One region of the Pantoea sp. CFCC18179 genome, then DNA from elsewhere that is predicted to be linked to it. Evidence: predicted binding sites of a transcription regulator. Region 1 holds the regulator's gene; each other region holds the start of a gene.
The links. Region 1 encodes PurR, which represses purine synthesis genes. Its sites were predicted from a motif close to CANGCAAACGTTTGCNTG; they were not measured.
Positions count from the first base shown of each region.

Region 1 (11,013 bases):
AGAGAGCGAAGGTGCGGTGATTGAGTTGACCTACAACTGGGGCGTGGATAAATACGATCTCGGCAACGCTTACGGCCATATCGCATTAGGCGTGGATAACGTCGCGGAAACCTGCGATCGCATTCGCAGCGCGGGTGGCAACGTCACTCGTGAAGCGGGCCCGGTCAAAGGCGGCTCGACGATTATTGCGTTTGTTGAAGATCCCGATGGCTACAAAATCGAGCTGATCGAAAACAAACACGCCGGTCACGGCCTCGGCAACTAATGCCGCTTGTCAGCCTGCTAATTTGCAGGCTGATTCCCCTCTCCTGCTGCACCCTCCTGCAATTTTTGCCATAATGCGCGCTGCCCTATTTATTGCCATGAGATCCTGATGTCTGAATCGAACGCTTTAAACGCTCTCAACCAACGCTTCCGCGGTTTTTATCCTGTCGTGATTGATGTCGAAACAGCCGGCTTTAACGCGCAAACCGATGCGTTGCTGGAAATTGCTGCCACCACACTGAAAATGGATGAAGAAGGTTGGTTACACCGTGATGAAACGCTGCATTTCCACGTAGAACCGTTTGAAGGGGCCATTCTTAATCCCGCGGCACTGGCGTTTACCGGTATCGATCCGACCAATCCGTTGCGCGGCGCGGTGAGTGAATACGAAGCGCTGCATGCGATTTTCAAAATGGTGCGCAAAGGCACCAAAGATAGCGGCTGCAATCGCGCCATCATCGTGGCGCACAACGCGACTTTCGATCTTAACTTCGTGATGGCCGCCGCCGAGCGTGCCAGCCTGAAGCGCAATCCGTTTCATCCCTTTGCCACCTTCGATACTGCGGCATTAAGCGGTTTGGTGCTGGGGCAAACGGTGTTAGCTAAAGCCTGTAAAGCGGCGGGAATGGAGTTTGATAGCACGCAGGCGCATTCAGCGTTATATGACACCGAGCAAACGGCCACGCTGTTTTGTGAGTTGGTGAATCGCTGGAAACGCCTTGGCGGCTGGCCATTGGCAATCGGTGAAGAGTCAACAGACGATGCATCCGTCGAAGAGTAGATAAAGAAAAGGCCGACATTTGTCGGCCTTCTGCATTATTCCGCTTCTTTATACTTCTCAGCGGTTTCTTTCAGTAACGGCTGAAGTTCGCCGCGCTGGAACATCTCAACGATGATGTCGCAGCCGCCGACCAGTTCACCATCTACCCACAGTTGCGGGAAAGTCGGCCAGTTGGCGTATTTTGGCATTTCAGCGCGGATGTCCGGGTTCTGCAAAATGTCTACGTAGGCGAAGCGCTCGCCACAGGCTGAAAGCGCCTGCACCGCTTGCGCTGAGAAGCCGCAGCTTGGCAGTTTTGGCGAGCCTTTCATGTATAACAGAATCGGGTTTTCTGCGATCTGGCGCTGAATTTTTTCAACAGTACTCATTATTGCCTTCCTTAATCCTTCACTTCGTGTTTGTTTATTGTAGCGATTTAGCCCGCGTACTGAAAACGGGATTTTGCATTTGCATCATGCTAATCGCCATGTTTGTTAAATCAACATCTGACAAATAACATTTTCGTATCATTAATAAGCATTAATAAATTAATAATTAGCAATAGTTTCGCTGGGTTAAGCAGCTGAAATAGCTCATTTTTGCTACAGAATCAATCTGGTAACATATTAATAGAAAAAGGCCTTACCTTTTGGAAAAAAAGTGGATTAGAATTGCCTCGGCGCTGGTCGTTTGATCAGATTTCTCTCACTTTGCCGCAGTCTGTTTCCAATCAGCCTGCTTAACCTGTAACCGGATTATGCGTCTACTAATTACGCTTTTCATACTGGCTTTTGCCCAACTGTTTTTTAATGTGGCCGCGGCTTCTCCGCATGCGCCCGTTAATGCCAGTTCGCCAAAAGCGGAGAAAAAGAGCGCACGTGAAGACGAGCGCCGCAAGCGACGCCCGGTGAAAACCACCACCAAAAAATCGCGCCTGACGTCAGTCCAAAAATTCAAACTCAAAAAACAGACCAAGACCGAAACTGCGCTGCACCATACCACCAGCAAAAAATCCCAGCTTAAACTCACCGGTAAAAAATACGGGCACCAACGCCTGGCGAAAAAATCCTCCGAGATTGAAGTCGATGACGAAGCGCTAGCGCTGACCGGCATCAAAATGAGCAAAGCGCACCGCCAGCGCTATCAAAAAGCGCGTGAAACGGCGATGACCAAATTAATGGGTCAGCTCGGCAAGCCTTATCAATGGGGGGGCACGTCGCCACATACCGGTTTCGATTGCAGCGGCCTGGTGTGGTACGCTTATAAAGATCTGGTGAAATTCAAATTCCCGCGCACCGCCAATGAAATGTATCACTTGCGCGATGCGGCACCGATTAAGCGTGAAATGCTGGAGAAAGGCGATCTGGTGTTCTTCCGCATCAATAACCGCGGAACTGCCGATCATGTTGGCGTTTACCTGGGTAATGGCAAATTTATTCAGTCACCGCGTACCGGCAAAGATATTCAGATTAGCGCATTGGGCGAAGATTACTGGCAGAAACACTACGTGGGTGCGCGCCGCATGATGACACCTAAAACCATTCGCTAGCGGTTGCGCAACACAGATAAAAAAGCCGGATGCTGTTATCAGCTCCGGCTTTTTTATTAATGCATAATAGCGGTAAAACTGAATGCGATAATCATTAACAGCGCGCCAACAGTGGTCATTAGCGCTAATTTCAAATCAGTACTCATCACAGCTCCTTAGTCACACATTCTTTAGGGTTATGACGATTTTGGCATAGCAACCGGCAAAAATCTCGTGTTATCGGCCCGGGCTTGCTAGAATCGCCGCCTTTCGTTGCGCAACCGATTAAGCACGTGCTGGAATATGTGCGCAATGACGTGATTTTGCCTGCTGAAAAACCCCATTTAGCCCGCTGTTTTGGGCCGTAAAAGCATTAGCAGACGCAAACGTTTAACAATATACTTATCAGTAAGTTGCGATAAGCCCAGGAGTACCTTTTTCATGGCAACAATTAAAGATGTCGCGAAACGCGCCGGTGTCTCAACCACCACGGTTTCGCATGTCATCAACAAAACGCGTTTCGTTGCGGAAGAGACGCGTAACGCCGTATGGGAAGCGATCAAAGAATTACACTACTCGCCGAGTGCTGTGGCGCGTAGCCTAAAGGTTAATCACACCAAAACATTGGGTTTGCTGGCGACGTCCAGTGAAGCGCCCTACTTCGCCGAAATTATTGAAGCGGTAGAGCATCACTGCTTTGAGCGCGGATATACGCTGATTCTCGGCAATGCGCACAACGATTTGCAGAAGCAGCGAGCTTATCTGTCGATGATGGCGCAGAAGCGCGTCGATGGCTTGCTGGTGATGTGTTCCGAATATCCAGACGATTTGCTGCAAATGCTGGAAGAGAACCGCAACATCCCGATGGTGGTGATGGATTGGGGCGCTTCGCGTGGTGATTTTACCGATACCGTGCAGGACAACGCTTTCCAGGGCGGCTACCTTGCTGGTCGCTATCTGATCGAGCGCGGACATCGTGACATTGGCGCGATTCCCGGTCAGATGGAACGTAATACCGGCGGCGGTCGTCATGCCGGTTTCCTGCAAGCGATGAGCGAAGCGGGCATTACGGTGCGTCCGGAATGGATCGTTCAGGGCGACTTTGAGCCGGAATCGGGCTATCAGGCGATGCAGCAAATCCTTAATCAGAAACAGCGTCCAACTGCGGTATTCTGCGGCGGCGACATCATGGCGATGGGCGCGATTTGTGCTGCTGATGAGATGGGATTACGCGTGCCACAAGATATTTCAGTGATTGGCTACGATAACGTGCGCAACGCGCGTTACTTCACGCCAGCGCTGACCACGGTGCATCAGCCAAAAGCCGAATTAGGTGAAAAAGCGCTGGAAATGCTGTTGGATCGCATCACCAGCAAGCGTGAAGATCCGCAAACCATTGAGGTTCAACCGACGCTGATTGAGCGCCGTTCGGTGGCGTACGGCCCGTTCCGCGACTATCGCCGTTAAATCGAGGTTTCGCTGAGCCATTCGTGGTTCAGCGTTTCGGCATCGCCAAGATAAGCCAATAACCAATCCAGCGCTGGCGACGCACGCTGTTCTGACCAACTGACGCAGCAGGGGCTATCGGGAAACGTCTGCGGCAATGTCAGTTCCACTAGCGCGTGGCGATTCAGCAACGGACGCGCTAAATGTCCCGGCACCATGCCAACGCACAATCCCGCCTGCAAACAATCCAAGCCGGTTTCCCATTCCGGCACAACCAAACGTCGCTGGTTGTCCAGTGTCCACGTCATGCGGCGCGGCAATGCGCGCGAGGTATCTTCCAGCACCAGCGAAGGCCAGGCGCGCAGCGTTTCATCATTTAATTCAGCTGCATTGACCAACGGATGCTCAGGACTGACGACGCAGCGCCAGTTAAGTGCGCCCATATCCTGGAAAGCGAAGCGCCCACCGACTGGAATCGCCTGGGTTGCGCCAATCGCCACCTCCACCCGCCCATCCGCCAATGCATCCCACACGCCGTTGAACACTTCGTAGCTGATGATCAACTCCATATCGGGGAAATGGCGATAGAAATCTTTCACCAGTTGGCGCGTACGTTGGGGTTTCACGATGCAATCCACGGCAATGCTGAGTTCACCACGCCAGCCGTTTGCCAGTTGCTGACATTGCCTGCGCGTTGCGAGCATTTTTTTGATAACAGAACGACCTTCACGGACAAAATGTTCACCGGCGGGCGTCATCACCACTTCACGATGATGTCTTTCAAACAGCGGTACCGCCAGCCAACTCTCCAACTGGCGTACGGTGTAGCTGACGGCAGAAGGCACGCGATGCAATTCTTGCGCCGCCGCACTAAAGCTTCCAGTGCGCGCCACCGCATCCACCACTTCCAACGCATATTCAGACCACATATTCTTGCCTTCAAAAAATTTAACAGCACCTCGCAAATATTAGCGTTTCACAAAATAGGTTGCACCCTTTTACACTCCCCGCCGTTCAACCTGCCTAATTAGAGAAGCATCATGTTGTCGTCCAGAGCTTTTATGCCTTACCTCGCCGTGCTCAGCATGCTCGGATTTCTTGCCACCGATATGTATTTGCCGGCTTTTGGCGATATGCAGCGTGATTTTGCCAGCGCGCCCGGCACCATTAGCGCGAGCCTAAGCTTGTTTCTTGGCGGCTTTGCTTGTGCTCAAGTTTTTTGGGGACCACTGTCGGATCGTTATGGACGCAAACCTATTTTGCTGGCTGGCTTAGCCATTTTTGCCCTTGGCTGCCTGGGCATGCTGTGGGTGACCGATGTCTACATGATGCTTGCGTTGCGGTTTGTGCAAGCAATTGGTGTGTGTGCTGCGGCGGTGAGTTGGCAAGCGCTGGTGGTTGATCGCTATCCAAAAGCGCAGGCGAATAAAGTTTTTGCCACCATTATGCCGCTGGTGGCGCTTTCACCCGCGTTAGCGCCATTGCTAGGTGCGTGGCTGATTGGCCATTTCCACTGGCGCAGCATTTTTATCACCCTGACGTTAATTGCTATCGTGTTGCTGATTGGCACGCTGCGCTTACCCGCCGTAAAGCGAGCCAGTGCTGACAGAGGCAAACAGCCAAGTTGGTTAAGCTTGCTGAACACCCGCGTTTATAGCGGCAACGTGTTAATCTATTCCGCATGTTCAGCCAGCTTTTTTGCCTGGTTAACCGGTTCGCCGTTTATCCTCGCCGCCGCAGGCTTAACGCCGGCAGATATTGGTCTGAGTTATATTCCGCAGACCATTGCGTTTCTGATTGGTGGATTTGGCTGCCGCGCGCTGCTTAATCGTTATCAGGGCGCGCAATTATTGCCTTGGTTGCTGCTGCTGTACAGCTTGAGCATTCTAAGTCTGTTTGTGGTGGCGTTAATGCCGTCAACTTCGCTGTTTGTACTGCTAATGCCGTTCTGCGGCATGGCGCTGGCGAATGGTGCAATCTACCCCATCGTGGTTGCCAGCGCGCTTGCGCCTTTCCCACACGCTACCGGCAAAGCCGCCGGTTTGCAGAATCTGTTCCAGTTAGGCTTGTGTTTCGCCGCCAGTTTGTTGGTTTCAACCGGACTGGAACGCGCGCTCTACAACACCACTTTAGTGATGGTCGCCACCGTGGTATTGGCATGGGCTGGCTTTGTTTGCCAACGCGGCTTAAGCGCACAAAGTGATAATGCCCTCACTTCCCGTCCCTGCGAAGATAATCAGTAAGGCAACGATTATCGTTAGCAACCTAACGATAACCCGTTGAATATTGACCCACGTGAGCATATACTCGGTGGGTCAGTAATTCTGCTACAAATCAATAATATAAATGTAACACCTTTGCGACCCTGTCGCGGGATGGCGTCTGCACGATAACCAGTGCGATGACCCACTTTGCTGCTCAAATACATACCTCTGTAAATCGTCGGATTTCTGGCGCACGGATTTTCCGTGAGTTCTCTCACAGGTCTTGGGAAATTGGCTATTCTTTTTCTCAGGTTCAGATCGGAAGGTGATGGAGAAGCTATGAGTTCATCTGTTATAGAAGAAGTGAGCCTTGAAGAAAACCACTGGTTTCGGATCGTCAACGAACTGCTAGAGCGCGCTGATATTGCAGTTAATGGCACTCGTCCATGGGATATTCAGGTAAAGCATCCAGACTTTTTTAAACGCGTTCTGGAAGAAGGATCACTGGGTTTAGGTGAAAGTTACATGGATGGTTGGTGGGAGTGCGAACAGCTCGACATGTTCTTCCATCGCGTTTTAAAACACCATCTGGATAAACAATTACCCCGTCATTTCAAAGATACGTTGCGCATTGCCGCCGCACGCTTGACTAATTTGCAGTCGAAAAAGCGCGCATGGATTGTTGGCAAAGAGCATTACGATCTGGGAAATGATCTATTCTCGCTGATGCTTGATCCCTATATGCAATATTCCTGCGGCTATTGGAAAGATGCCGACACGCTGGAAGGTGCGCAACAGGCCAAGCTGGATATGATTTGCCGTAAACTGCAATTAGAACCGGGCATGACGCTGTTGGATATCGGTTGCGGTTGGGGCGGTCTGGCGGAATATGCCGCGCGTCATTATGGCGTGCAAGTGCATGGCGTAACCATTTCAGCCGAACAGCAAAAATTAGCGCAACAACGCTGTGAAGGATTGGACGTCACGATATTGCTGCAAGATTATCGCGATCTTAATCAGCAATATGATCGCATCGTTTCCGTCGGCATGTTTGAACACGTCGGGCCGAAAAACTATGCCACTTATTTTGATGTTGCTGATCGCAATCTCAAACCAGACGGCATATTTTTACTGCACACCATCGGCGCGCTCACGACAGATATGAATGTCGATCCGTGGATCGATAAATATATATTCCCCAACGGTTGTCTGCCATCCGTGCGACAAATTGCCGATGCCAGCGAACACCATTTTGTTATGGAAGATTGGCATAACTTTGGCGCGGATTACGATACCACTTTAATGGCTTGGCATGCGCGTTTTCAGGTCGCCTGGCCGGAGCTGGCCGAGAAATATGGCGAACGCTTCAAACGCATGTTTGATTACTATCTGAATGCGTGCGCGGGTGCATTCCGGGCGCGTGATATTCAGCTGTGGCAGGTGGTATTTAGTCGCGGTAAAGAGGGTGGTCTACGCGTAGCACGCTAATCGCATTCAATGTAAATCAGGCGCCTATTTGGCGCCTTTTTTATCGTCTTATTCAGCATCGCCGATCTGCGCTAATGCCGCCGCTTCACGCTGTGCCAGCACGCGCTCAACGGTTTCCACAATGGCTTGCGTGTGGGGATCAATCTCAATATTGACCTTATGTCCAAACTTCTTCGCGCCTAAGGTGGTGCGCTCCAGCGTTTCGGGAATCAGATGCACACAGAATTTGCTTTTGGTGACATCGCCGACCGTCAAGCTGATACCATCAATCCCAACGAAGCCTTTGTGCAGAATATATTTCATCTGCGTGGCGTCCTGTAATTTGAACCAGATTTCGCGGTTATTTTCTGACTGAATGATTTTGCAGATTTCAGCGGTGGTCATAATATGGCCGGACATTAAATGACCGCCAATTTCATCGCTGAACTTCGCAGCGCGCTCAATATTCACCACATCGCCGACGTTTAATTCGCCCAGATTGGTGATGCGCAGCGTTTCTTTAATCAGATCGAAACTCACCAAATCACCGTCAATCGCGGTGACGGTCAGACAGCAACCGTTATGCGCAACCGAAGCACCCAGCGCCAGGCCCGGCAATAACGCTTCAGGTAAGCGCACAATATGGGTGCGGAACAGATCTTTTTCTTCGATACCAACAATTTCAGCCGTGCCTTGCACAATTCCAGTAAACATAATCTCAGCCTCTGCAAAGTTTGCGGCAGTTTATCACAGCTTACTTACGGCGGCGTTATTTGGCGGAGTTCAAACTTTACACAAATGGCGAAACGAAATGCGAACAAAGTTTGGCGGAAGCCCAGGCTGCCGCTACACTATGCCGCGCATTCTATGGGGATTTCGCCCCGCTCTCTTCTTAATTAAGCAGGTGTAACGTGCAGAAGTATTTTACCGAAGCGCGTCAATTGCTGGCCCTCGCGATCCCGGTCATCCTTGCTCAGGTGGCTCAAACCGCGATGGGATTTGTAGATACTGTTATGGCCGGTGCGGTAAGCGCCACGGATATGGCCGCCGTTGCTGTCGGCACCTCTATCTGGCTTCCCGCCATTCTGTTTGGTCATGGTCTTCTACTGGCTTTGACGCCAACCGTTGCGCAACTCAACGGTTCAGGACGACGCGAACGTATTGCTGAACAAGTACGCCAGGGTTATTGGATGGCGGCCGGCGTCGCGCTATTGATCATGGTGGTGCTGTGGAACGCCGGTTATTTGATTAACACCATGCATGACATTGATCCGGCCTTAGCGGCGAAAGCCGAGGGGTATTTGCATGCGTTGCTGTGGGGCGCACCGGGTTATCTGTTCTTCCAGGTGATGCGCAATCAGTGTGAAGGTTTGTCGAAAACCAAACCGGCGATGCTGCTGGGTTTCCTTGGACTGATGGTCAACATTCCACTCAACTATGTGTTCATTTATGGACACTTCGGCATGCCTGCCTTGGGCGGCGTGGGTTGTGGAGTGGCGACCGCATCGGTGTACTGGGTGATGTTTATCGTGATGCGATTCTGGGTGAAACGTATGCCTGCGATGCGTGATATCCGCATGAAAACGCCTTGGTCATCACCTTCTCGCGCGATTTTGTCGCGCCTGTTTACCCTTGGCTTGCCGGTGGCGCTGGCGCTGTTCTTTGAAGTCACCCTGTTTGCCGTCGTCGCGCTATTGGTTTCGCCGCTGGGCATTGTGAAGGTGGCAGGGCATCAAATTGCGCTTAACTTCAGCTCGCTGATGTTCGTGTTGCCGCTTTCACTCGGTGTCGCCACCACCATTCGTGTGGGATATCGCTTAGGTCAGGGTTCAGCAGAAGATGCGCGCGTGGCGGCGTGGACCGGCCAGGGCGTGGGCATCAGCATGGCGGCGATTACCGCATTGTTTACCGTGACTTTCCGCCATGACATCGCCGCGCTGTATACCGCCAATCCCGAAGTCATCACCTTGGCGGCGCAACTGATGCTGCTGGCGGCGATTTATCAGTTCTCGGATTCGATCCAGGTGATTGGTAGCGGCATTTTGCGCGGTTATAAAGATACGCGTTCAATCTTCTTCATCACGTTCATCGCCTATTGGGTGCTGGGCTTACCGGTAGGTTATGTGCTGGCGATGACCGATTGGGTGCTGCCGAAACTCGGTCCAGCCGGTTTCTGGTGTGGCTTTATCATTGGCCTAACGTCAGCGGCGGTAATGATGATTTGGCGCATCCGTCGTTTGCAGGGTTTGCCTGCGCAGGTGATTCTGGCGCGTGCGGCACGCTAAGTGGCTGAAGCGACTTTAGTTGGGGGGTTACGGCTAAAAAAACGACGTATAGCACAGTTGCTGGTCAGTCGTATGGGAAAAACACTTTTTCCCCTTGCCAGCATCACAGGCTGCCGTTAATATTCGTCCCCGCTGTCGCCCTGACAGCATGTTGCGCTCTTAGCTCAGTTGGTTAGAGCACCACCTTGACATGGTGGGGGTCGATGGTTCGAGTCCATTAGAGCGCACCAAGTGCGTCCGTAGCTCAGTTGGTTAGAGCACCACCTTGACATGGTGGGGGTCGGTGGTTCGAGTCCACTCGGACGCACCAAATATTGCATTCCTGAATGCGCTCTTAGCTCAGTTGGTTAGAGCACCACCTTGACATGGTGGGGGTCGATGGTTCGAGTCCATTAGAGCGCACCACTCTGTTTCATCCTCTTGCGCAACACTCTTTTCTTGATCTGCATCGTCTTTCTCACGCCGCTTTTATATTGGTTTTCGCATACTTAGCGACTATACTATGCCGCGTTGTTCCACCTGAAAGGTTTCAGCGCTAACGTGCCTATGCAAACAACTCCAATGATTTGCGCAACACTGATCAATCAGTTCCCTCGCGTACTGCATAACTTCTCTGCACGCTTTGCTTTCGTCTCCTATTCTTATTTCTGTGAAATCCGTTCCAACACCAAACACATTCTCACTTCGGTGCTTACAGCATCGAATTCCGACCTTTATCATCCATCACAACTTATAGAAAACCTGACATGAAAAAGACCAAAATCGTTTGTACTATCGGTCCAAAAACCGAATCTGAAGAGATGCTGACCCAACTGCTGGAAGCAGGCATGAACGTTATGCGCCTGAACTTCTCGCACGGGGATTACGCCGAGCATGGTCAACGCATCACCAATATGCGTGCCGTTATGGAAAAAACCGGTCGTCAGGCCGCTATTCTGCTGGACACCAAAGGTCCTGAAATCCGTACCATGAAACTGGAAGGCGGCAACGATGTGTCGCTGAAAGCCGGTCAGACTTTCACCTTCACTACCGATCAATCTGTGATTGGTAACAGCGAAC
Region 1 is NZ_JBNBPM010000006.1:90,496-101,508, reverse strand. Features, by position in the region: gene gloA (lactoylglutathione lyase) at 1-265, shown strand, start outside; gene rnt (ribonuclease T) at 374-1,045, shown strand; gene ACPUC7_RS13410 (Grx4 family monothiol glutaredoxin) at 1,081-1,416, opposite strand; gene ACPUC7_RS13405 (C40 family peptidase) at 1,782-2,573, shown strand; gene cydH (cytochrome bd-I oxidase subunit CydH) at 2,630-2,719, opposite strand; gene purR (HTH-type transcriptional repressor PurR) at 2,994-4,019, shown strand; gene punR (DNA-binding transcriptional activator PunR) at 4,016-4,927, opposite strand; gene punC (purine nucleoside transporter PunC) at 5,039-6,241, shown strand; gene cfa (cyclopropane fatty acyl phospholipid synthase) at 6,542-7,690, shown strand; gene ACPUC7_RS13375 (riboflavin synthase subunit alpha) at 7,739-8,383, opposite strand; gene ACPUC7_RS13370 (MATE family efflux transporter) at 8,581-9,954, shown strand; tRNA gene ACPUC7_RS13365 (tRNA-Val) at 10,108-10,184, shown strand; tRNA gene ACPUC7_RS13360 (tRNA-Val) at 10,188-10,264, shown strand; tRNA gene ACPUC7_RS13355 (tRNA-Val) at 10,283-10,359, shown strand; gene pykF (pyruvate kinase PykF) at 10,701-11,013, shown strand, end outside.

Region 2 (11,013 bases), on a different contig from region 1:
CAGGCGAAGATTTTCTTCTTTGGCGTGTTTGAACTGCTGGCGTGGCAGAAGAAGCATTACCCGAAAATGTAGTTTCAAAACCAGGTCGCCATGAATGGCGACCCTACGGCGCTGGGGTAAAGCTCACAAAGCGCGTGCCCTGCATCTTCAATTCCCCTTTCGTACCTTTATCGATCTTGTCGTAATCACTGGCGTTAATCGTCGCTTTAATATCTGAAGCGCCATTCAACGGATGGAACCAGGCTTCGTACTTCATATCTTCTGCCACAATCTCTTCGCGCTGACGTGAGCGACGATTCGGCGACGGGAATTCGCGTTTGGTTTTCACTTCGACGGTTAAAGAACGGATCGGAGAAGCATCGTTGACCGCCGATTCGCGGCGCTGCTTAATAAACTGTCGGGTCGCCAAAACGGCAATAATCGCCAGGACGATGAGAAAGATTAGCGGTGGTTTGCTCATGATTTGTCTCGTGCTTTGCGTGAATGTCGGGTCAGGTCAAGACGACAAAGCATACAACCAGAGTCGGCTGATTGTCACATTCGCGGCCGGTAACTTACACTGAGAATGTGATTTTGGGAAAATTCATCAAATCTGGCGAACATGCCAGAAAAGGGAGAAAAAATGCTTTGGTCTTTCCTTGCGGTACTTTTTTCCGGTTGGCTCTACGTCGATGCTTCCTACCGCGGCCCGCAGTGGCAGCGCTGGTTGTTTAAACCTGTCACCTTACTCTTGTTGGTTGCCTGGGCGTGGCAAGCCCCAACGCTTAACACCACCGATTACCTGATTCTGGCGGGCCTCATCGCGACCTTGGTAGGCGATGCGCTGATGTTGTTACCGCGTCAGCAAATGCTCTACGCATTAGGCGCATTCTTCCTGTCGCATCTGCTGTACACCATCAGCTTTGCGGCGCATATGACCATGAGTTTCTTCTGGCCGATTCCTCTGACCTTCCTGATTATCGGCGTGATCGTCATCGGGATTCTGTGGAGCAAGCTGGAGGATCTGCGTTGGCCGATCTGCACCTTGATTGGCATGACTTTGGTGATGAACTGGATGGCTACGGAGAATTACTTCTTCCGCCCAACCGATTACAGCTTCTCGCTGCTGGTTGGCGCCGCTTTGCTGCTGTTAGCCAACATTGTCTGGTTTATTTCACATTATCGTCGCCGTTTCAGCGCCGATAGCGCCATTGTTGCCGCGTGTTACTTCGCCGGTCACTTCATGATCGTGCGTTCGTTGTGGCTCTACTAATCACGACAGCTTGACTCTGGAGTCGACTCCAGAGTGTAGGATAAGGACGCGGGCATTTGCCCGCCCCTGATTCCGGAGGTTGTATGCATCAACACACTCACGCATGCCGCTGTGGCAAATCCCACAGCCAGCCTAAGCCGCTGTGCTCAATCAGCAGCATCAAACCCACTTCCTTGAAGATTTCCGCCGTTCAGCCGGTTACGCCCAACAGTGATTGCGGCTGTTGCGCAGACGAATCACCCGGCGGCGAAAGCGACGCCGAAAGTGACAGGCCCGCGTTAACATCCCATCAATTCCGCTGGCAAATTGCTGGCATGGATTGCCCGAGCTGCGCACGAAAAATCGAAACCGCCGTGCAGCGTGTACCGCAGGTCCAACAAGCACGCGTTATTTTTGCCAGTGAAAAACTGCTGGTCGATGCCGACCAGGATATCCGCGTCACCATTGAACAAGTGGTGAAAGATGCCGGATTCACACTTACCTCTAACGATCCGCAATCCCCCACCCAACCCGTAAGCCGCTGGCAGGAAAATGCCGGTTTGTTGCTGCTGGCCGTTTTGATGCTCGCCAGTTGGCTACTGAGCCAGGTTGCGCCGGTTTGGGGCGATCGTCTGTTTATCGCCACCACCTTGGTTGGTCTCGCACCTATCGCCCGCAGCGCGTGGAAGCTGCTGCGTAACGGTTCGCCGTTCAGCATTGAGATGTTAATGACGATTGCCGCCGCCGGTGCGCTGGTGATTGGCGCGCATGCCGAAGCCGCGATGGTGCTGCTACTGTTTCAACTGGGCGAACGTCTAGAAGCTTACGCGGCAGCACGCGCACGCAAAGGCGTTACCGCGCTGATGGCGCTGCGCCCGGATACCGCCACGCGTATTCGTGGGAATGTGCGCGAACAGGTTGCACTGGATGCGCTGCGTCCCGGCGATGTGATTGAAGTAGCCGCAGGCGGACGTCTTCCGGCAGATGGCGAATTAATGCAAGCCGCCGCCAGCTTTGATGAAAGCGCGCTGACCGGCGAATCGCTGCCGGTGGCGCGTGAACCAGGTGAGCAAATCATGGCGGGCGCCACCAGCCTCGATCGTCTGGTGCAGCTCAAAGTGATTTCCCAACCCGGCCAAAGTGCGATTGATCGCATCCTGCAACTGATTGAAGAAGCCGAAAGCCACCGCGCGCCAGTCGAGCGTTTTATCGATCGCTTCAGCCGCCTGTATACCCCAGCGATTATGCTGCTGGCGCTGCTGGTGATGGTACTGCCGCCGCTGCTGGGTTTGGGTGAATGGCAACCGTGGATCTATAAAGGATTGACGCTGCTGCTAATTGGATGCCCGTGTGCGTTGGTGATCTCCACACCCGCGGCGATCACCTCCGGATTGGCCGCCGCCGCACGCCAAGGCGCGCTGATCAAAGGCGGCGCGGCGCTGGAGCGCTTGAGCCGCGTCAACATGATGGCGTTTGATAAAACCGGCACGCTGACAGCTGGCAAGCCGCAAATCAGTCTGATTCACGCATTCAACGCGATGGATGAAAACAGTGTGCTGCGCATCGCGGCGGCGGTTGAACAAGGTTCTACCCATCCACTGGCGCAGGCGATTGTTCGTGAGGCCGAACGTCGCACGCTGGACATACCTGCCGCATCGCATCAGCAAACGCTGATCGGCAGCGGTATTCGCGCACAAATCGGCGACGTGACTTATCAATTACTGACGCCGCGCGAAGCCAAAAACCTCGACCTAGCCCAACAACAGCAGATTGCGAATTGGGAAGCGCAAGGCCAAACCGTGGTGCTGCTGTTGCAAGATGGCGTGGTGCTCGGCGCGCTGGCATTGCAGGATCAGCTGCGTGCCGAAGCGGCAAGTGCGCTGGCGGAACTGCGCGCATTGGGCGTGAACAGCGTGATGCTTACCGGCGATAACGCGCGCACCGCAGCCAACATTGCCGCTCAGTTGCAGATTGATTATCGCGCTGGCCTGTTACCCGCCGATAAAGTCGAAGCGGTGAAAAGCTTAGGCGCGCAACAATCACTGGCGATGGTGGGCGATGGCATCAACGATGCACCGGCCATGAAAGCGGCGACGATTGGTATTGCGATGGGCAGTGGCACGGACGTGGCACTGGAAGCCGCCGATGTGGCATTAACGCAAAATCAGCTGGCGATTCTGCCACGCACGCTGCGATTGGCACGGCGCACGCGCGCCATTATTCGTCAGAACATTGCGTTGGCATTGGGATTGAAGGCAATTTTCCTGGTCACCACGCTGCTCGGCTTCACCGGATTGTGGTTAGCGGTGCTCGCCGATTCCGGCGCCACCGCCTTGGTCACGGCGAATGCGCTGCGACTGCTGCGCCAGCGTTAAGCGCCTTTTTGAATCAGGAACTGGTACGGCAAGGTTTCAGTTTGCTGTGCCAGCAACTGATGTTCCATAAAGCGGCAAAAACCGGGAATATCGCGCGTTGTCGCCGGATCATCGGCGATGATCAGCAAGGTCTCACCGGTTTGCATGCCGCGCACCGCTTTACGCACCATCATCACCGGCTCTGGGCAACGCAGGCCCAGCGCATCCAGTTGATGGTCAAACGCAGAAAAGGGATCGCTCATAATTCTCTGTCTGTTATTGGTGATGGGCGCACATTCTAGCGCGCTTATTAGCCAACGCAAGGCGATAACGATTGCGTTAAAATTAACCATTGCATAATTTGCGCAACGCGCTAAGATGCCGCCCGATTTTTTATTTATCGCTGTGTTATTCAGCAGCAATGGGTTCCCTCACCCCACTTTTCAAAAAGGTTAGAGATGATCAACTTTTCCGCACGTCAGCGCATGCACGCGCTGTTTTGGCTATCGCTTTTCCACCTGCTGGTGATCACTTCCAGTAACTATCTGGTACAGCTACCGGTTTCGATCTTCGGTTTCCACACCACGTGGGGCGCGTTTAGTTTCCCGTTTATCTTCCTTGCTACCGATCTTACCGTGCGCATCTTTGGCGCGCCGCTGGCTCGTCGCATCATTCTTGCCGTGATGATTCCGGCGCTGGTGATCTCCTACATTGTTTCATGCGTGTTTTACCAAGGCGCGTGGCAAGGTTGGGCTTCGCTGGAAGAGGTGAACCTGTTTGTTGCACGTATCGCCTGCGCCAGCTTTATGGCTTATGCGTTAGGGCAGATTCTCGATGTGCATGTTTTTAACCGTTTGCGCCTTTTACCGCAGTGGTGGATTGCCCCGGCGACCGCGATGTTCCTCGGCAATATCAGCGATACGTTGGCCTTCTTTTTCATCGCCTTCTACAAAAGCACCGATCCGTTTATGGCGGCGCATTGGGTCGAAATCGCCTTAGTGGATTACAGCTTCAAAGTGCTGATCTGCATGATTTTCTTCCTGCCCGCTTACGGCGTATTGCTCAATGCCATGCTGAAGCGTTTAGCCGAGCGTTCTGCGCAGCGGCAGATCAATTTCGGCTAATTGCACGTATACCTTACGTTATATCACGCTAAGATTTCCTGACACTCCGGCGGTTGCTTTTGACCGCCGATTCCGTTTTGATAACGCCTGACTGGAATCATGTAAAAGGGATAAGAATGCGTAACGTAGTGAAATATGTGGGTATTGGCCTGTTAGTCATCGGCCTGGCGGCATGTGACCAGAAGAAAGATGATGCAGCGGCGGACAGCAATGGCGCGAGCGCCAGCCAGTCTGCTCAGACGGTTAACCTGATGGATGGCAAGCTGAGCTTCTCACTGCCAGCGGGCATGTCTGATAAGAGCGGCAAACTTGGTTCTGAATCGACCAACATGCACGTTTATGCCGATGAAACCGGGCAGCGCGCGATTATTGTGATTGCGGGCGATCCAACCAACGAAGGGCTGGATGCGTTAGCACAGCGTCTGGAACAGCAGCAACGCAGCCGCGATCCACAGTTGCAAGTGGTGGCGAACAAAGCGGTAACGTTGAAAGATCAGCAAGCGCAGCAGTTGGATACCGTGATTTCGGCCAACAATCAGACTTCATGGTCTTCGGTGATTTTGGCAAAAGTGGACGGCAAATTGTTGACCCTACAAATCACCTTGCCAGCCGATAATCAACAGCAAGCGCAAAGCGATGCAGACAGCATCGTGAAAAGCATCACGCTGAAATAAGCCCTAAAAACTGCGCGTTAAACGGTCGCCATGAATGGCGACCCTACCAAGGCTCAGTACGGTTTTCGTAGGGTCGCCATTCATGGCGACCTGGATTTCAAAACCGGTTTTACAACCTCACTGGCGAAATGTGCCAGATCTCATCCGCGTATTCCTGAATGGTGCGGTCCGCCGAGAAATACCCCATATTGGCGATATTCAACGCTGCGCTGCGCTGCCACTTCTCCGGCTGCAGATACAACTTATCCACCTTGTCTTGCGTATCGACATAACTGCGATAATCCGCCAACAGCTGATAGTGATCGCCGAAATTCACCAGCGCATCAAACAGATTGCGATAGCGTCCCGGTTCTTGTGGACTGAACACGCCGCTGGCGATTTGCGTCAACGCCTGATGCAGTTCCGCATCCTCTTCGTAATATTTACGCGGGTTGTAGCCCTCTTTGCGCAACTTCTCGACCTGCGGCGTGGTGTTGCCGAAGATAAAGATGTTCTCCTTGCCAACATGCTCCAGCATCTCGACGTTAGCACCATCCAGCGTGCCGATAGTTAACGCGCCGTTCAGCGCGAACTTCATGTTACTGGTGCCCGACGCTTCCGTTCCCGCGGTAGAAATCTGCTCCGAGAGATCCGCCGCCGGGATAATGATCTGCGCCAGGCTCACGCCATAGTTCGGGATGAACACCACCTTCAGCTTGTTCTTCACCTGCGGATCGTTGTTGATCACATTGGCGACATCGTTGATCAAGTGGATGATGTGCTTCGCCACGTAATAGGCCGAGGCCGCCTTGCCAGCGAAGATATTGACGCGCGGCACCCATTCCGCCGTGGGATCGGCTTTGATGCGGTTGTAACGCGTGATCACGTGTAACACATTGAGCAGCTGGCGCTTATATTCGTGGATGCGTTTGATTTGCACATCGAACAGTGCATGCGGATCAAGCACGATATCCATGTTCTTGGCTACCCAATCGGCCAGACGTTTTTTGTTGGCAAACTTGGCATCGGCGATCTGCTCGATAAACGCCGGATAATCGATTTGTGTGGTCAGTTCATTAAGCTGGCCGAGATCGGTACGCCAATTGCGGCCAATCGCTTCATCCAACACTTCCGACAGCGCCGGGTTCGCCAGTGCCAGCCAGCGGCGTGGCGTAACGCCATTGGTTTTATTGCAGAAGCGGCCAGGGAACAAACGTGCAAAATCAGCGAACAGCGATTGCACCATCAAATTGGAGTGCAATTCAGACACGCCATTCACTTTGTGGCTCACCACCACCGCCAGCCACGCCATGCGAATGCGGCGGCCATCGTTTTCATCGATGATCGAGATACGCGACATCAACTCCCAATCATCCGGATAATAGTCCTGGATGGTTTTCAGGAAGTAGTCATTGATTTCAAAGATGATGCTGAGATGACGCGGCAGGATTTTGCCGATCATATCCACCGGCCAGGTTTCCAGCGCTTCAGTCATCAAGGTGTGGTTGGTGTAGGAGAACACCTGGCAAGTCACTTCAAACGCATCGTCCCAGCTAAACTTCTGCTCATCAATCAGAATGCGCATCAGCTCGGGAATCGCCAGCACCGGATGGGTGTCGTTGAGGTGAATGGCGATTTTATCCGCCAGATTGTCCCAGGTTTCGTGCATCTGCCAGTGGCGGTTGAGAATGTCCTGCACCGTCGAGGAGACGAGGAAATACTCCTGACGCAAGCGCAGCTCGCGCCCCGAATAGGTTGAATCATCCGGATAGAGCACGCGCGAGACGTTTTCCGAATGGTTTTTATCTTCTACCGCAGCGAAGTAATCGCCCTGATTAAACTTGCCGAGATTGATTTCATTACTGGCTTGCGCGCCCCACAGACGCAGCGTGTTGGTGGCATCGGTATCAAATCCAGGGATGATCTGATCGTAAGCCATTGCCACGATCTCTTCGGTTTCAACCCAACGCACGCGCGCGCCTTCGTGCTGCAAACGGCCGCCGAAACGTATTTTGTAGCGAGTATTAAAACGCTGGAATTCCCACGGATTGCCGTATTCCAGCCAATAATCTGGCGATTCACGCTGTTGCCCATCGACGATGTTCTGCTTGAACATGCCGTAATCGTAACGAATGCCGTAGCCGCGTCCCGGCAAACCCAGCGTCGCCAGTGAATCGAGGAAGCAGGCCGCCAAACGCCCCAAACCGCCGTTGCCGAGGCCAGGATCGTTCTCCTCTTCCATCAGCTCGCTGAGATCCAATCCCATCTCATCCAGCGCCTGATTGAGATCGTCATAAATGCCCATCGCCAGCAACGCGTTACCCAGCGTGCGTCCCATCAGGAACTCCATCGATAGGTAATAAACCTGGCGTACATCCTGAGAAAGTTGCGCACGGCTGGAGCGCAGCCAGCGTTCCACCATACGATCGCGCACCGCCAGCAACGCGGCGTTGAGCCACTCATGCTTATTGGCGATGGAAGGATCTTTACCGATAGTAAACATGAGTTTATAGGCAATCGAGTGCTTCAACGCGTCAACCGTCAAGGTGGGTGAGGCGTAGGTGAAAGGTGCATTCATATCAAGTATCCCAATCTCTCATTACAGCAAACGTTGATAAAGATCGCGGTAGGCTTGTGCTGCCACCTGCCAACTAAAATCCATCCCCATTGCCTGCCGCTGAACGTATCGCCAGAGTGCAGGTCGAGACCACAGAACAAATGCGCGCCGAATCGCTCGCAGCAGCGACCAGGCATTACTGTCTTCAAAGGTAAAACCGCTGGCCACGCCGTCGGCGAGGTTCTCCAGCGAACTGTCTTGCACCGTATCCGCCAACCCACCCGTGCGGCGGACCAGCGGCAGCGTGCCGTATTTCAAACCGTACAGTTGTGTCAGTCCGCACGGCTCAAAACGGCTTGGCACCATAATCACATCCGCGCCACCGACAATGCGGTGCGAGAAGGCTTCGTGATAACCAATTTGTACCCCAACGCGGCCCGGATGTTCCGCCGCCGCGGCGAGAAAACCTTGTTGCAGTTCGGCATCGCCCTGGCCAAGCAGCACCAGTTGGCCGCCTTGCGCCAATAAACCCGGCAGCGCCTCTAGCACCAAATCCAGCCCTTTTTGCTTGGTCAGACGACTGATAACGCAGAACACCGGCGCTTTGTCATCGACCTTCAAGCCCATGGCAATTTGCAGCTGGCGCTTGTTTTCCGCCTTGCTCTCCAGCGTTTCGCTGTCGTAGCGCGCGGTGAGCAATAAATCATGCGCCGGGTCCCAAATCCCCGGATCGACGCCATTCAAAATGCCGCTGAGCCGACCTTCGCGCAGTCGCTGCTCCAGCAGCGCTTCCATGCCATAGCCGAACTCCGGGCGGGTAATCTCCAGCGCGTAAGTGGGACTGACCGCCGTAATATGATCGGCATAGAACAGGCCCGCCTTGAGATAAGAAATCTGCCCGAAGAACTCCAATCCGTGCATATCAAAGAAAGCACGCGGGATCTCAATCTCATCTAAATGACGCGCCGAAAACAGTCCTTGGTACGCCAGGTTGTGCACGGTAAACACCGTCTTCGCCGGGCGTCCGCGCGCCGCGATGTAGGCGCAGGTTAATCCGGCATGCCAATCATGCGCATGCACGATGTCCGGCTGCCAATTGAAATCCAGCCCGCTGGCAATCTCCGCGCCCATCCACCCCAGCAAGGCAAAGCGCAGATAGTTATCGACATACGCAAACTGCGAGGTGTCGTGGTACGGGCTACCGGGACGTTCGTACAATCCCGGCGCATCAATTAAATAAATGCCAACACCGTTGAATTGTCCAAAAAGCAAGCGAACCGGTCCAGCAAAAGTTTGTAACTCCGCCAGCGTTTCAGTATCAGGAATCCCTTTACGCAGATCCGGATAGGCGGGTATTAACACCCGCGCATCCGTACCATCGGCTATTTGCGCCTGTGGTAATGCACCGACGACATCAGCCAGTCCGCCGGTTTTCAACAGCGGGAAAAGCTCTGAACAGACATGTAAAACCTGCATCCTGAACCCCTATTGTGTGTTCGCCTGCGTTCCCCGCGGCGAATTGCTGTATGCCTTGTCGTTACTTACTGACCCGCTCCGGCCAATTTGGCCAGCATGGCGCGCGTCACCAGTACGATGCCCTCTTCTGAACGGTAAAAACGGCGGCTGTCGTCATCGGGGTTTTCGCCAATCACCATGCCTTCTGGGATTTCGCAGGCGCGATCAATCACGCAGCGACGTAAACGGCAGGAACGATTGACCACCACGTCCGGTAACAGCACCGACGAGTCGATATTGCAAAATGAGTTGATGCGCACGCGCGGGAACAGCACCGAGTTCACCACTACCGAACCCGAAATAATGCAGCCGCCGGAAACCAGCGAGTTCATCGTCATGCCGTGGCTACCGGAACGGTCCTGCACAAATTTCGCTGGTGGCAGCGGCTCCATGTGGGTACGAATCGGCCAGGTGTGGTCGTACATATCCAGTTCGGGGGTGACTGAAGCCAGATCCAGATTGGCGCGCCAGTATGCTTCCAGCGTGCCGACATCGCGCCAGTAAGGTTCCGCGCTTTCGTCTACTTGCACGCAGGAGAGCGTGAAGGAGTGCGCGTAGGCCTCGCCGCTGGCGACAATTTTCGGCAGTAAATCCTTGCCAAAATCGTGGCTCGATTCTGGAATCTGCAAATCCTCTTCCAGCAATTGATAGAGATAATCCGCGTTGAACACGTAAATGCCCATGCTGGCCAGCGCCTTGCTGTCGTCGCCCGGCATAGACGGCGGTTTCGGCGGTTTTTCGACAAAATCGATCACATTATTGTCGGCATCCACCGCCATCACCCCAAACGCCGTGGCTTCGGCGAGCGGCACTGGCAAGCAGGCAATAGTGCATTTCGCGCCACGATCGGCGTGATCGAGCAACATACGCGAATAGTCCATTTTGTAGATGTGATCGCCGGCGAGGATCACGATGTACTGCGCGTTGTAGCGGCGAATAATGTCGAGGTTCTGCGACACCGCATCGGCGGTACCGCGATACCAATGTTCGGTCGCGGCGCGCTGCTGCGCGGGCAGCAAATCGACAAATTCGTTCATCTCTTCGTTGAACAGCGACCAGCCACGCTGGATGTGCTGCACCAGCGTATGTGACTGATATTGGGTGATCACGCCGATGCGCCGGATGCCCGAGTTGATGCAGTTGGACAGCGCAAAGTCGATGATGCGGAACTTGCCGCCGAAGTGCACGGCAGGTTTGGCGCGTTTCGCGGTAAGATCTTTCAGACGCGTTCCTCGTCCGCCAGCAAGGATCAGGGCAACCGTTTGTGTAGGGAGCTGGCGCGCCAGCATCAGATGATCTGTTCTATCTAATTTAACCATGTCTGACTCCTTATGATTGCTTTAGGAACACACACACACCGTGCGCGGGACCGTGCCAGACAGTTGTCAGGATGGGGTTATCTTCCCCGGCGAAAGGAGGAATGGCACGCCACTCTCCGTCTGGTAAGGCGACATCGTTCACCGAGTCCGTGGCGTTTATTGTTATTAACCAGCGGCTGGAGAGCAGGATCTGCATTCTGTGCGTCCCCTGTTCCCACTCGTCGTTACTCAGTGGTTTGCCGCTGGCATTCAACCACTGC
Region 2 is NZ_JBNBPM010000004.1:32,215-43,227, reverse strand. Features, by position in the region: gene ACPUC7_RS09750 (DUF1145 family protein) at 1-72, shown strand, start outside; gene ACPUC7_RS09745 (DUF2500 domain-containing protein) at 104-460, opposite strand; gene ACPUC7_RS09740 (lysoplasmalogenase) at 623-1,252, shown strand; gene ACPUC7_RS09735 (zinc/cadmium/mercury/lead-transporting ATPase) at 1,336-3,606, shown strand; gene tusA (sulfurtransferase TusA) at 3,603-3,848, opposite strand; gene ACPUC7_RS09725 (7-cyano-7-deazaguanine/7-aminomethyl-7-deazaguanine transporter) at 4,044-4,709, shown strand; gene ACPUC7_RS09720 (DcrB family lipoprotein) at 4,826-5,383, shown strand; gene glgP (glycogen phosphorylase) at 5,493-7,940, opposite strand; gene glgA (glycogen synthase GlgA) at 7,962-9,395, opposite strand; gene glgC (glucose-1-phosphate adenylyltransferase) at 9,461-10,753, opposite strand; gene glgX (glycogen debranching protein GlgX) at 10,764-11,013, opposite strand, start outside.
Region 2: the regulator PurR is predicted to act here: its motif matches at 3,909-3,926, upstream of tusA (sulfurtransferase TusA).

Region 3 (11,013 bases), on a different contig from region 1:
AAGCGGCGATTGTTACCGACATCGCAGGCACCACGCGTGACGTGTTGCGCGAGCATATCCACATTGACGGCATGCCGCTGCACATCATTGATACCGCCGGTTTGCGTGAAGCCAGCGATGAAGTGGAACGCATTGGTATTGAACGTGCGTGGCAGGAAATTGAGCAAGCAGATCGCGTGTTGTTCATGGTTGATGGCACCACCACCGATGCCACCGAAGCCGCCGCCATTTGGCCCGATTTCGTGGCGCGTCTGCCCGATGCGCTGCCAATTACCGTGGTACGCAACAAAGCAGATATGACGGGCGAAGTGCTGGGCCTGAGTGAAGTGAATGGCCACTCACTGATTCGCCTCTCGGCAAGAACTGGTGAAGGCGTAGATGCCCTGCGCGATCACTTGAAACAGAGCATGGGTTTCTCCGGCAATATGGAAGGTGGATTCCTCGCGCGTCGCCGCCATCTGCAAGCGTTAGAGTTAGCAGCCACTCACTTACAGCAGGGCAAACACCAACTGCTTGGCGCATGGGCCGGCGAATTACTGGCGGAAGAGCTACGTTTGGCGCAGCAGGCGCTGAGCGAAATCACCGGCGAATTCACCTCCGACGATTTGCTCGGCAGGATCTTCTCTAGTTTCTGTATTGGTAAGTAATCACCTTGCTCTTGGTCGCCATGAATGGCGACCCTACGGCGTTTTAGTGCGGTTTTCCTCGGATGCACACAATGCTCCTGTAACATGCATGTTTGTTATTTGGCTCCCCCTGCGCTTTGCAGTATAACGATCGGTGCCCGGCTAAAAGCGCATCGGTGTCCGGGTACATTTTTATTCATGCCAAACATTCGGCGCGCATTTGCCGCCTGAACAGGAGAGAAACATGAGTACAACGCTCGACAGCGTGGCGCTGAACGCGCTGTTCAATGAAGCCCGCACCCACAGCTATTGGCAGGACAAACCGGTTTCGCAGGATGTGTTGAAGCAGCTCTACAATCTGACCGCGCTGGGCCCAACCTCGGCTAACTGCTCGCCGGGGCGTTTCGTGTTTGTCACGTCAAAAGAAGGCAAAGAGAAGCTCAAGCCCGCGCTCTCTTCTGGCAATGTCGATAAAACCATGGCTGCACCGGTTACGGTGATCGTGGCGTGGGATCCTGAATTCTACGAAGCGCTGCCGAAGCTGTTCCCGCACGGCGATGCGCGTAGCTGGTTCACCAGCAGCCCGGATCTGGCCAAAGAAACCGCCTTCCGCAATAGCAGCTTACAAGCAGGTTACTTGATCCTGGCGGCGCGTTCGTTGGGATTGGATGCTGGCCCGATGTCCGGTTTTGATCCATCGAAAGTGAATGAAGCGTTCTTCAGCGAGAACAAATGGCAGGTTAACTTATTGATCAATCTCGGTTATGGCGAAGCCAGCAAACTGCATGCGCGTTTGCCGCGTCTGGGCTTTGATGAAGCCAGCACCTTTGCTTGATTGATTAAAAACAGGCGTCGGACTCACGCGCGACGCCTGTTTTTACGCGGTTATCCCAGCGAATGAAAACCGCTGTTGAAGTAGATCATCGGCTCTGCCGCTTCACCTGGCAGAGCAATACCGACAATGCGCGCCAGCAGCACGCTGTGCGTGTTCCACTCCACTACTTTCTCCAGCTGGCAATCGAAGCTCACCAGCGCATCAGCCAACACCGGCGCGCCGGTATTTAGCGTCTGCCATGTGCCGGTTTGAAAACGCTCGTCGCGGCGAGAGGATTGGCTGAACTGCGCGCATAAATCGCTGTGCTGTTCGCGCAGCACGTTGACGGCAAACTGCCCGGCGGCAACAAAAGCATCGTGACTGGAGGCGCTGCGATTGACGCACACCAGCAAACTTGGCGGTTCGGCCGCCAGCGAACTGACTGAAGTGGCAATTAGCCCCAGTTTTTCGCCCTGAAATTCGGTAGTAACCAGAGAAACGCCCGCGGTTAAGCGGCGCATGCCGTGACGAAACTCATCAAGCGAGATCGATTCCTGGCGAGAAATAGCAGTATCCGACATAAGAAAACTCCGACGTGCCTGATGTTACGATGCGCACGATTGGCAGATGAATGAATAGTTAGCGCACTTCGATGTGCCTTTTTACTGCCCAAATCCTACACCACATCACACAGTTAGGCACTCAATCCAACGTTAAACTGCAAAAGCGTTCTAAGCAAAGCCGCGAACTGGGATTGTCAATTCGCCTCGTCCTTATCTGAATTTCGGTTATTCCATCTTAAGCCGGATGCAAACCCATGAGAAAATTCTTACAATAGCAATTGATGATTATTCGACCATTTTCACGGAGCGACAGATGGCTAGTCATTTTGTTCGTTGGATAGGTAATCCGACCTTCTCATCCGAGAATCTACGCATCCCGCAGGATGTGATTCTGAGTGCCGATCGCTTTCCCGACAAGCGTCGCGGACGCTTTCTGGCGGCCCGCGAATTGCTGGCGCAACTGATGCTGCGCGTCTATGGCATTCGCGAACTTCCCGCGCTGGTGACCACCAGCAGCGGGCGACCTTGTTTTGCCGATCCTAATCTGCCAGATTTCAGTATTTCCTATGCGGGAAATACCATTGGCGTTTTGCTGGCTGAAGAAGGCGGACGCGCGGGATTGGATATGGAGATCGTGCGCGCGCACAGCCGTCAAACGCAGGATATGCTGACGCAAGATCTCTCTTCCGGCGAGAAAGCGTGGATCAACGCGCAGCAAGATTTTATGGAGGCGCTGACGCAAATCTGGACGCTACGCCAAAGCATTCTCAAACTCACCGGTGAAAACGACAGCGGCATTGGTTCATTGCGCTTGCATCCGGCGGCCGGACGACTGCGTTCCAGTGTGTTTCCGGATATTCAGGCGGTGTGCGACGCTGAGCCAACCTTGGTGTGGTCTTGCGCGTTATCGCCAGGCACCGAGCGTTTACGTTTGTGGGAGATTGATGGCGCGCAACAGTGGCAAGCGCTGCGCGATATTGAGATGAGTAAACCGAATATTGGGCCGCGAACCTTGCGCCTGACCAGTTTGGTCGCGCCTCAGGAAATCGGACATCCATAATAAAACAGGCCGCAATCGCGGCCTGTTTTATTTAGTGTGCATCGATAAAAACGATTTTCAGCACAAACAACAGCGCCACTACCACCACGCACGGGCTGATTTCACGCCAACGGCCGGTTCCCAACTTCATCACGCAGTACGAAATAAAGCCCAGTGCGATACCTTCGGTGATCGAGAAGCTAAATGGCATCATCGCCGCGGTGACAAACGCCGGAACCGCTTCGGTGAGGTCGTCCCATTGCACGCGTGACAGCGATGCCGTCATCAGCACGCCGACATAAATCAGAGCACCCGCCGCCGCATACGACGGCACCATCGCTGCCAACGGTGACAGGAACATCACCAGCAGGAACAGAACGCCGGTAATCACTGCCATCAAACCGGTGCGGCCACCAATCGAAACGCCTGACGAGCTTTCAATGTAGGCGGTGACGGAAGACGTGCCGATCAGCGAGCCGGTAACTGAGCTGATACTGTCGACGTACAGTGCCTGCTTCATGCGCGGGAATGTGCCTTTCTCGTCGGTTAATCCGGCTTTATCGGTCACACCAATCAGCGTGCCGGACGAATCGAATAAGTTGACCAGCATAAAGGAGAAGATCACACCGGCCATGCCGATGTTAAACGCGCCTTTGATATCCACTTGGCCGACAACGGAAGTGATTGCAGGCGGCGCCGCGAACACGCCGCTGAATTTCACGTCGCCGATAATCAGCCCCAACACGGTGGTGACCACAATCGACACCAGCACCGCCGCGTGAATGTTGCGCGAAGCCAGAATAGCGATGATGAAGAAGCCGAGCGCACCCAATAACACGCTGTGCGAGGTCAGATTGCCCACAGCCACGATGGTATCGGGATTCGGTACGATGATGCCGGCGTTTTTCAGCCCCATCATGGCAATGAACAGGCCGATACCGGCAGTGATGCCAACGCGCAGACTGAGCGGGATATTGGCAATCATCCAGTAGCGCACGCGCAACAGCGTGAGGATCAGCAAACCTAAAGCGCCCCAGAAGATCGCGCCCATGCCGATCTGCCACGAATAGCCCATCGCGCCAACCACCACAAATGCGAAGAAGGCGTTCAAGCCCATCGCCGGTGCCAGCGCCACCGGCAGATTCGCCACTAGCCCCATCAAGATGCTGCCGAACGCGGCAATCAAACAGGTGGTGACAAACACCGCTTGGGTATCCATGCCCGCCACGCCGAGAATTTGCGGGTTAACGAAGACGATGTAGACCATCGTCAGGAAAGTGGTGCAACCAGCAATCACTTCGGTGCGCACCGTGGTTCCGTGTTCTTGCAACTTGAAAACGCGCTGCAATAGGCCCTGATTATTCATTTCGCTGTTCCGATATAAAAATTTATCGCCGCGTATCCTATAGGCTTTAGCTGCGCAAAACACTGATTTTTGGCAACCGATTGCCCGGGGTCGCTTTCTGCGCTCAGTGCGCTAGAGTGTCAGCTTATTGTTTAACAAAAGGATGATGTGCGATGTCGGTTGAATGTATTTTTTTTGATTGCGATGGCACGCTGGTCGACAGCGAAGTGATCTGTACGCAATCCTACGTCAACACCTTTGCCCGCTACGGTATTGAACTCTCTTTGCAGCAGATGTTTGAAAAGTACAAAGGGGTGAAGCTTTACGACATCGTGCGTGACGTACTGGCTGAGCATCAGCTTGAGTTGCCACTGGAAGAAGTAGAAACCGCCTACCGCGCAGAAGTGGCGCGTCTGTTTGATCTCGATTTGCAGCCGATTGCCGGTGCCAAAGCGTTGGTTGAGAGTGTTAAAGCGCCGATGTGCGTGGTGTCTAACGGCACGGTAAAGAAGATGCAGCATTCGCTGGGATTAACCGGCATGTTGCCGTATCTCGACGGGAAGTTGTATAGCGGTTATGACATCAACCATTGGAAGCCGGATCCTGAGTTGATGTATCACGCAGCCGAGCAGATGCAGGTGCCGATTGAGAAGTGCATTTTGGTGGATGATTCCGAAGCGGGTGCGCGAGCGGGGATTGCGGCAGGGATTCCCGTGTTTTACTACTGCGCTGATGCGCATAATCCCGAGTTAGATCATCCGTTGGTGACGCGTTTTGAGGATATGGCGCAGTTGCCGGAGTTATGGCGGGCGCGCGGCTGGGATTTGGTTAAGTAGTAAGGTGCGCGCTGTCCCTCATCCCAACCTTCTCCCGCACGCGGGAGAAGGGGCCGATCCAGCTCGGACGTAACAACATCAATTAACCAATCGCACCCAGCGAATCTTCGTTGCTCTGCTTCTTCGGCAGCAGGAACAGCGTCGCAACGATATCCAGCAGGTAAATCAGCGCCAGCAGCGTGATCGCTGCGGTGAACGAAATGTTGGTCGCCAGCAATCCAATCACTAACGGGCCAAATCCGCCCACGCCGCGCCCTAAGTTGAACAACACGTTCTGTGCCGTGGCGCGTGCTTGTGGCGGGAAGGTGTCAGAAATCAGCGCGCCGTAGCCGCCAATCATGCCATTGACGAACATGCCCATGATCGCGCCGGTGAACAGCATCACGGTAGGATCGCGCAGCTGTGCATACACCACCACCATCGCCACCGCGCCAAACTGATACAGCAGGAAGATTTTCCAGCGCGCGAAGCGATCGGCCAACACGCCAAACAGCCAGATGCCGAATGTCATGCCGACCACCGTTACCGCGGTCCACAAGCCTGATTTAGTCAGACTGAAGCCGAAGTTGGATGACAGATAGCTCGGCATCCAAATCATCAAACCGTAGTAACCGAAGTTCTGCACCGAGCAAAGAATCAAAATGCCCAGGCTGGCTTTGCTGGTGGCGCGATCGGCAAACAGCATTTTCAGGCGTGCGGTGAAGGAGAGATGCGGGGTTTTATCAACGTGGCGGGTAAACTCTTCCGGCTCACCCATGCTGCGACGAATCACAAATGACACCAGCGCGGGCAGCAAACCAACCAGGAACATGCCGCGCCAGCCAATCACGCTGAGCAGCGGTGGGGTGATAAAGGCCGCCAGCAGCACACCTAACTGCCAGCCGATCCCCACCCACGCCGAGGCGCGGTTACGCTTCTCTTTCGGCCAGGCTTCGGCGATCAGCGCCATGCCAATGCCGAACTCGCCGCCTAAACCTACGCCCGCCAGCGTGCGATACGCCAACAGATCCCAATAACCTTGCGCCACCGCGCACAAACCGGTGAACACCGAGAACATCAAAATGGTGACGGTCAGAATGCGGATGCGGCCATAGCGATCGCTGAGGTGACCAAATACGATGCCGCCAATCACCGCGCCGATCAGCGTCCAGGTGACCAATGAACCGGCTTGAGAAGGATCGAGCGCTAAGGAGACGCTGATCGCCGGCAGCATAAAGCCGAGAATCAGCAGATCAAATCCGTCCATCGCGTAGCCGCTGATGGCAGCAACCATGGCTTTCGCGGGCGTTATGGCTTGTTTTTTGGGTATTGGGGAAGACATGTAACAGCACCTGGCAGAAAAAAGTGTGCCAAGTATAAAGAGAGGGTCGCGCGGAGAACAGGCAGAATTTGAACAGACTGCCTGTTAACCTCAGCGGCAACAGGCAGTCAAAGCGTCAATCAAGAGGGTTTATTGCTACCGTCGTCGCCCGACAACAGTTCATCCAACTTGTCGCCGCCCACATGACGGAAATCCTGACCTTTTACGAAATAGAAGATAATTTCGCAGATGTTCTGGCAGCGATCGCCGATACGCTCAATGGCGCGTGCGCAGAACAGCGCAGTCAACACGCTTGGAATGGTGCGCGGATCTTCCATCATATAGGTCATCAACTGACGCACGATGCCTTCGTACTCTTTATCTACCTTCTTGTCTTCACGGTAGATTTTGATGGCTTCGTTAAGATCCATGCGCGCAAACGCATCCAGCACGTCATGCAGCATTTGTACGGTGTGATGACCCAGCGCTTCAAGGCTTACCAGCAGCGGCAAATGCTGTTGGCTGAACTTCTCCAGTGCGGTGCGGCTGATTTTCTCGGCCACGTCACCAATACGTTCCAGCTCAGAGATGGTCTTGATGATCGCCATCACCAGGCGCAAGTCGCTAGCGGTTGGCTGGCGCTTGGCGATAATGCGCACGCAGGCTTCATCAATCTCCACTTCCATCATGTTGACCTTCTGATCGCCATCAATGACGTGACGCGCCAGTTCACCATCCTGATTGTGCATCGCAGTGATGGCGTCCATCAGCTGCTTCTCAACCATGCCGCCCATGATCATCACTTGGGTGCGAATGTGCTCCAGCTCCGCATTAAACTGACCGGAGATGTGTTTGTTCAGATTTAAATTATCCATGTGCGTCTCCTGAATCAGCCGTAACGACCGGTGATGTAATCTTCGGTCTGCTTCTGTGCGGGCTTAGTGAACAACGTATCGGTATCGCTGAACTCAATCAGTTCGCCCAGATACATGAAAGCGGTGTGATCGGAACAACGTGCAGCCTGTTGCATGTTGTGCGTCACGATAACCACGGTGTAATCCTGCTTCAGCTCGGTGATCAGCTCTTCGATACGACCGGTGGAGATCGGGTCGAGTGCTGAACACGGCTCATCCAGCAACAACACTTCCGGGCGAATGGCGATGCCGCGCGCGATGCACAAACGCTGCTGCTGGCCGCCAGAAAGACTGTAACCGCTCTGATGCAGCTTGTCTTTGGTTTCATTCCACAGCGCGGCTTTGGTCAGCGCCCACTGCACGCGCTCGTCCATATCGGCACGCGACAGCTTCTCAAACAGGCGCACACCAAACGCGATGTTGTCGTAAATCGACATCGGGAATGGCGTTGGCTTCTGGAATACCATGCCAACGCGAGCACGCAGCAGGGCGATGTCCTGATGCGATGCCAGAATGTTGTCGCCATCCAGCAGGATGTCACCTTCTGCACGCTGCTCAGGATAGAGCGAGTACATCTTGTTGAAGGTACGCAACAAAGTGGATTTACCGCAGCCTGATGGCCCGATAAACGCCGTTACCTGGTTTTTAGTGATATCCAGGTTGATGTTTTTTAGCGCGTGAAACTTACCGTAATAGAAGTTCAGATTACGGACCTGAATTTTACCGGCTGTTGAAGTCACGTTACTCATTCTCGTCTCTCATGTGCAGCGCCGCCGAAGCCGCGCCGGGAAATTAATGTTTGCTCTTGGCGAAAATCACACGCGCAACAATGTTCAGCAACAGCACGCACAGCGTAATAATCAGCACCCCCGCCCAAGCCAGACTTTGCCACTCGGCAAATGGACTCATGGCGAACTTAAAGATGGTGACCGGCAAGTTGGCGATTGGCTGCATCATGTCGGTGCTCCAGAACTGGTTCGACAGCGCAGTAAACAGCAGCGGAGCGGTTTCACCGGCGATACGCGCAACGGCCAACAGCACACCGGTGATGATGCCGGATACCGATGCTTTCAGCGTAATCGCTGAAATCATCTTCCACTTCGGTGTACCCAGCGCGTAAGCCGCTTCACGCATGCTGTCTGGTACCAGACGCAGCATGTTTTCAGAGGTACGAATCACAATCGGGATTTGCAACAGCGCCAACGCTACCACGCCCGCCCAACCGGAGAAGTGCTGCATCTGCGAGACCACGATGGTGTAGACGAACAAGCCCACCACAATCGATGGTGCTGACAGCAGAATGTCATTGATGAAGCGAATCACTTCCGCCAGCCAGTGTTTACGGCCATATTCGGCGAGGTAAATACCGGCCATGATGCCCAATGGCGTTCCGATGATCGTTGACCAGAAAATCAGTAAGCCGCTGCCGACCAGGGCGTTAGCTAAACCACCGCCCGCAGTATTTGGCGGCGGCGTCGATTCGGTGAACAGCGACCAGCTTAAACCATCAACCCCGCGCGTTACGGTGGTGAACAGAATCCACACCAACCAGAACAGGCCGAACGCCATGGTCATCAGCGATAACGTCAGAGCGATTTTGTTTTTAGTACTGCGCCACGCCTGCATTTTGCGGCGGGAGGCTTCCAGCTCAGCGCGAGCCTGAACTTCAATAGCGGTCATGAACGGGCTCCTTCACTCTTCGCCAGGCGCAGGATCATCAATTTAGAGATCGCCAGCACGATAAAGGTAATCACGAACAGAATCAGACCCAGCTCCATCAGCGCAGCAACGTGCACGCCAGATTCCGCTTCGGCGAATTCGTTGGCCAGTGCAGAGGTAATACTGTTGCCCGGCATAAACAGCGATGCGCTATCGAGTTGGTAAGTGTTACCGATGATAAAGGTCACGGCCATGGTTTCACCCAACGCACGACCTAAGCCCAGCATCACGCCGCCGATCACGCCGTTTTTGGTGAACGGCAGCACGATGCGCCAGATCACTTCCCACGTGGTGCAACCGATGCCGTAAGCGGACTCTTTCATCATCACCGGCGTCTGCTCAAACACATCACGCATTACCGAAGCGATATATGGAATGATCATGATGGCGAGGATCACGCCCGCAGCAAGAATACCGATACCAAAGGCCGGGCCAGAGAACAGCGTGCCGACAATCGGGATATTCGCTAACACATCGCCAACCGGCGTCTGGAAGTATTGGGCAAACAGCGGAGCAAAGATGAACAAGCCCCACATGCCGTACACAATACTGGGAATTGCCGCCAGCAATTCAATCGCGGTGCCCAGTGGACGGCGCAGCCAGCTCGGTGAAAGTTCAGTCAGGAACAGCGCAATGCCGAAGCTCACCGGCACAGCGATGATCAGCGCAATAATTGAGGTTACGAGGGTGCCGTAAATCGGAACCAGCGCACCAAATTGTTCGTTCGGCGCATCCCAAGTTTTATTCCACAAGAAGGAAAAACCAAATTTTTGGATGCTTGGCCAGGAGGAGAAAATCAGGGAGACGATAATGCCGCCCATCAACAACAACACGATAAGCGCGGATAGCTTGACCAACGCGCCGAAAATCATGTCGCCTTGTTTACCGGGGGCTTTGAACGTCGGCTTAGTGGCAGCCATAGAATTCTCTGTTCTCAGGAGGATGTCAGGGCGGCAATGATGCCGCCCATTGGGTTGGCCAGCCGTGTTGGCTGGCCGGGTCGTTCAATTACTTGTACAGCGCTTTACCGGAGCTATCTTTGATGTTCGCTTTCCAGGCTGCACGAATCTGGTCAGCTACGCTCTGTGGCAGAGCGGCGTAATCCAGAGCCATTGCAGTTTTGCTGCCGCCTTTGTAAGCCCAATCGAAGAACTTCAGCACTTCGCTACCTTTCGCTGCATCAGCTTGCTCTTTGTAAACAAGGATGAAGGTGGTAGAAGTGATTGGCCATGCATTGTTGCCTTTCTGGAAGGTCAGATCCTGAGCAAAAGATTTGCTCCAGTCTGCGCCTTTCGCGGCATTAGCAAAGCTGGTTTCGCTTGGAGAAACAGATTTGCCATCAGCATCCATCAGGTTGGTGTAGGTCAGGTTGTTCTGCTTGGCGTATGCATATTCAACATAACCGATTGAACCTGGCAGACGCTGTACGAATGCAGCTACGCCGTCGTTACCTTTACCGCCCAGACCGGTTGGCCAGTTAACGGTGTTACCTTTACCGATTTTGCTGTTCCACTCTTCGTTCACTTTCGCCAGGTAGCTGGTGAAGACGAATGAAGTACCGGAACCGTCAGCGCGGCGAACCACGTTGATGTTGGTGTCTGGCAGTTTCACGCCTGGGTTCAGTTTAGTGATCGCCGGGTCGTTCCACTTTTTGATGGTACCCAGGTAGATGTCACCTACGGTTTTGCCGTCGAGTGTCAATTCACCTGATTTCACGCCTGGGATGTTAACAGCCAGTACCACACCACCGATTACGGTAGGGAACTGGAACAGACCGTTTTTCTCCAGATCTTCATCTTTCATTGGCGCATCTGACGCACCGAAATCGACGGTTTTAGCGATGATTTGCTTCACGCC
Region 3 is NZ_JBNBPM010000007.1:232,575-243,587, forward strand. Features, by position in the region: gene mnmE (tRNA uridine-5-carboxymethylaminomethyl(34) synthesis GTPase MnmE) at 1-647, shown strand, start outside; gene ACPUC7_RS15395 (malonic semialdehyde reductase) at 871-1,461, shown strand; gene ACPUC7_RS15400 (flavin reductase family protein) at 1,512-2,021, opposite strand; gene ACPUC7_RS15405 (4'-phosphopantetheinyl transferase family protein) at 2,317-3,063, shown strand; gene ACPUC7_RS15410 (NCS2 family permease) at 3,095-4,408, opposite strand; gene yieH (6-phosphogluconate phosphatase) at 4,561-5,223, shown strand; gene ACPUC7_RS15420 (MFS transporter) at 5,306-6,544, opposite strand; gene phoU (phosphate signaling complex protein PhoU) at 6,664-7,398, opposite strand; gene pstB (phosphate ABC transporter ATP-binding protein PstB) at 7,413-8,186, opposite strand; gene pstA (phosphate ABC transporter permease PstA) at 8,230-9,117, opposite strand; gene pstC (phosphate ABC transporter permease PstC) at 9,114-10,076, opposite strand; gene pstS (phosphate ABC transporter substrate-binding protein PstS) at 10,165-11,013, opposite strand, start outside.
Region 3: the regulator PurR is predicted to act here: its motif matches at 4,478-4,495, upstream of ACPUC7_RS15410 (NCS2 family permease).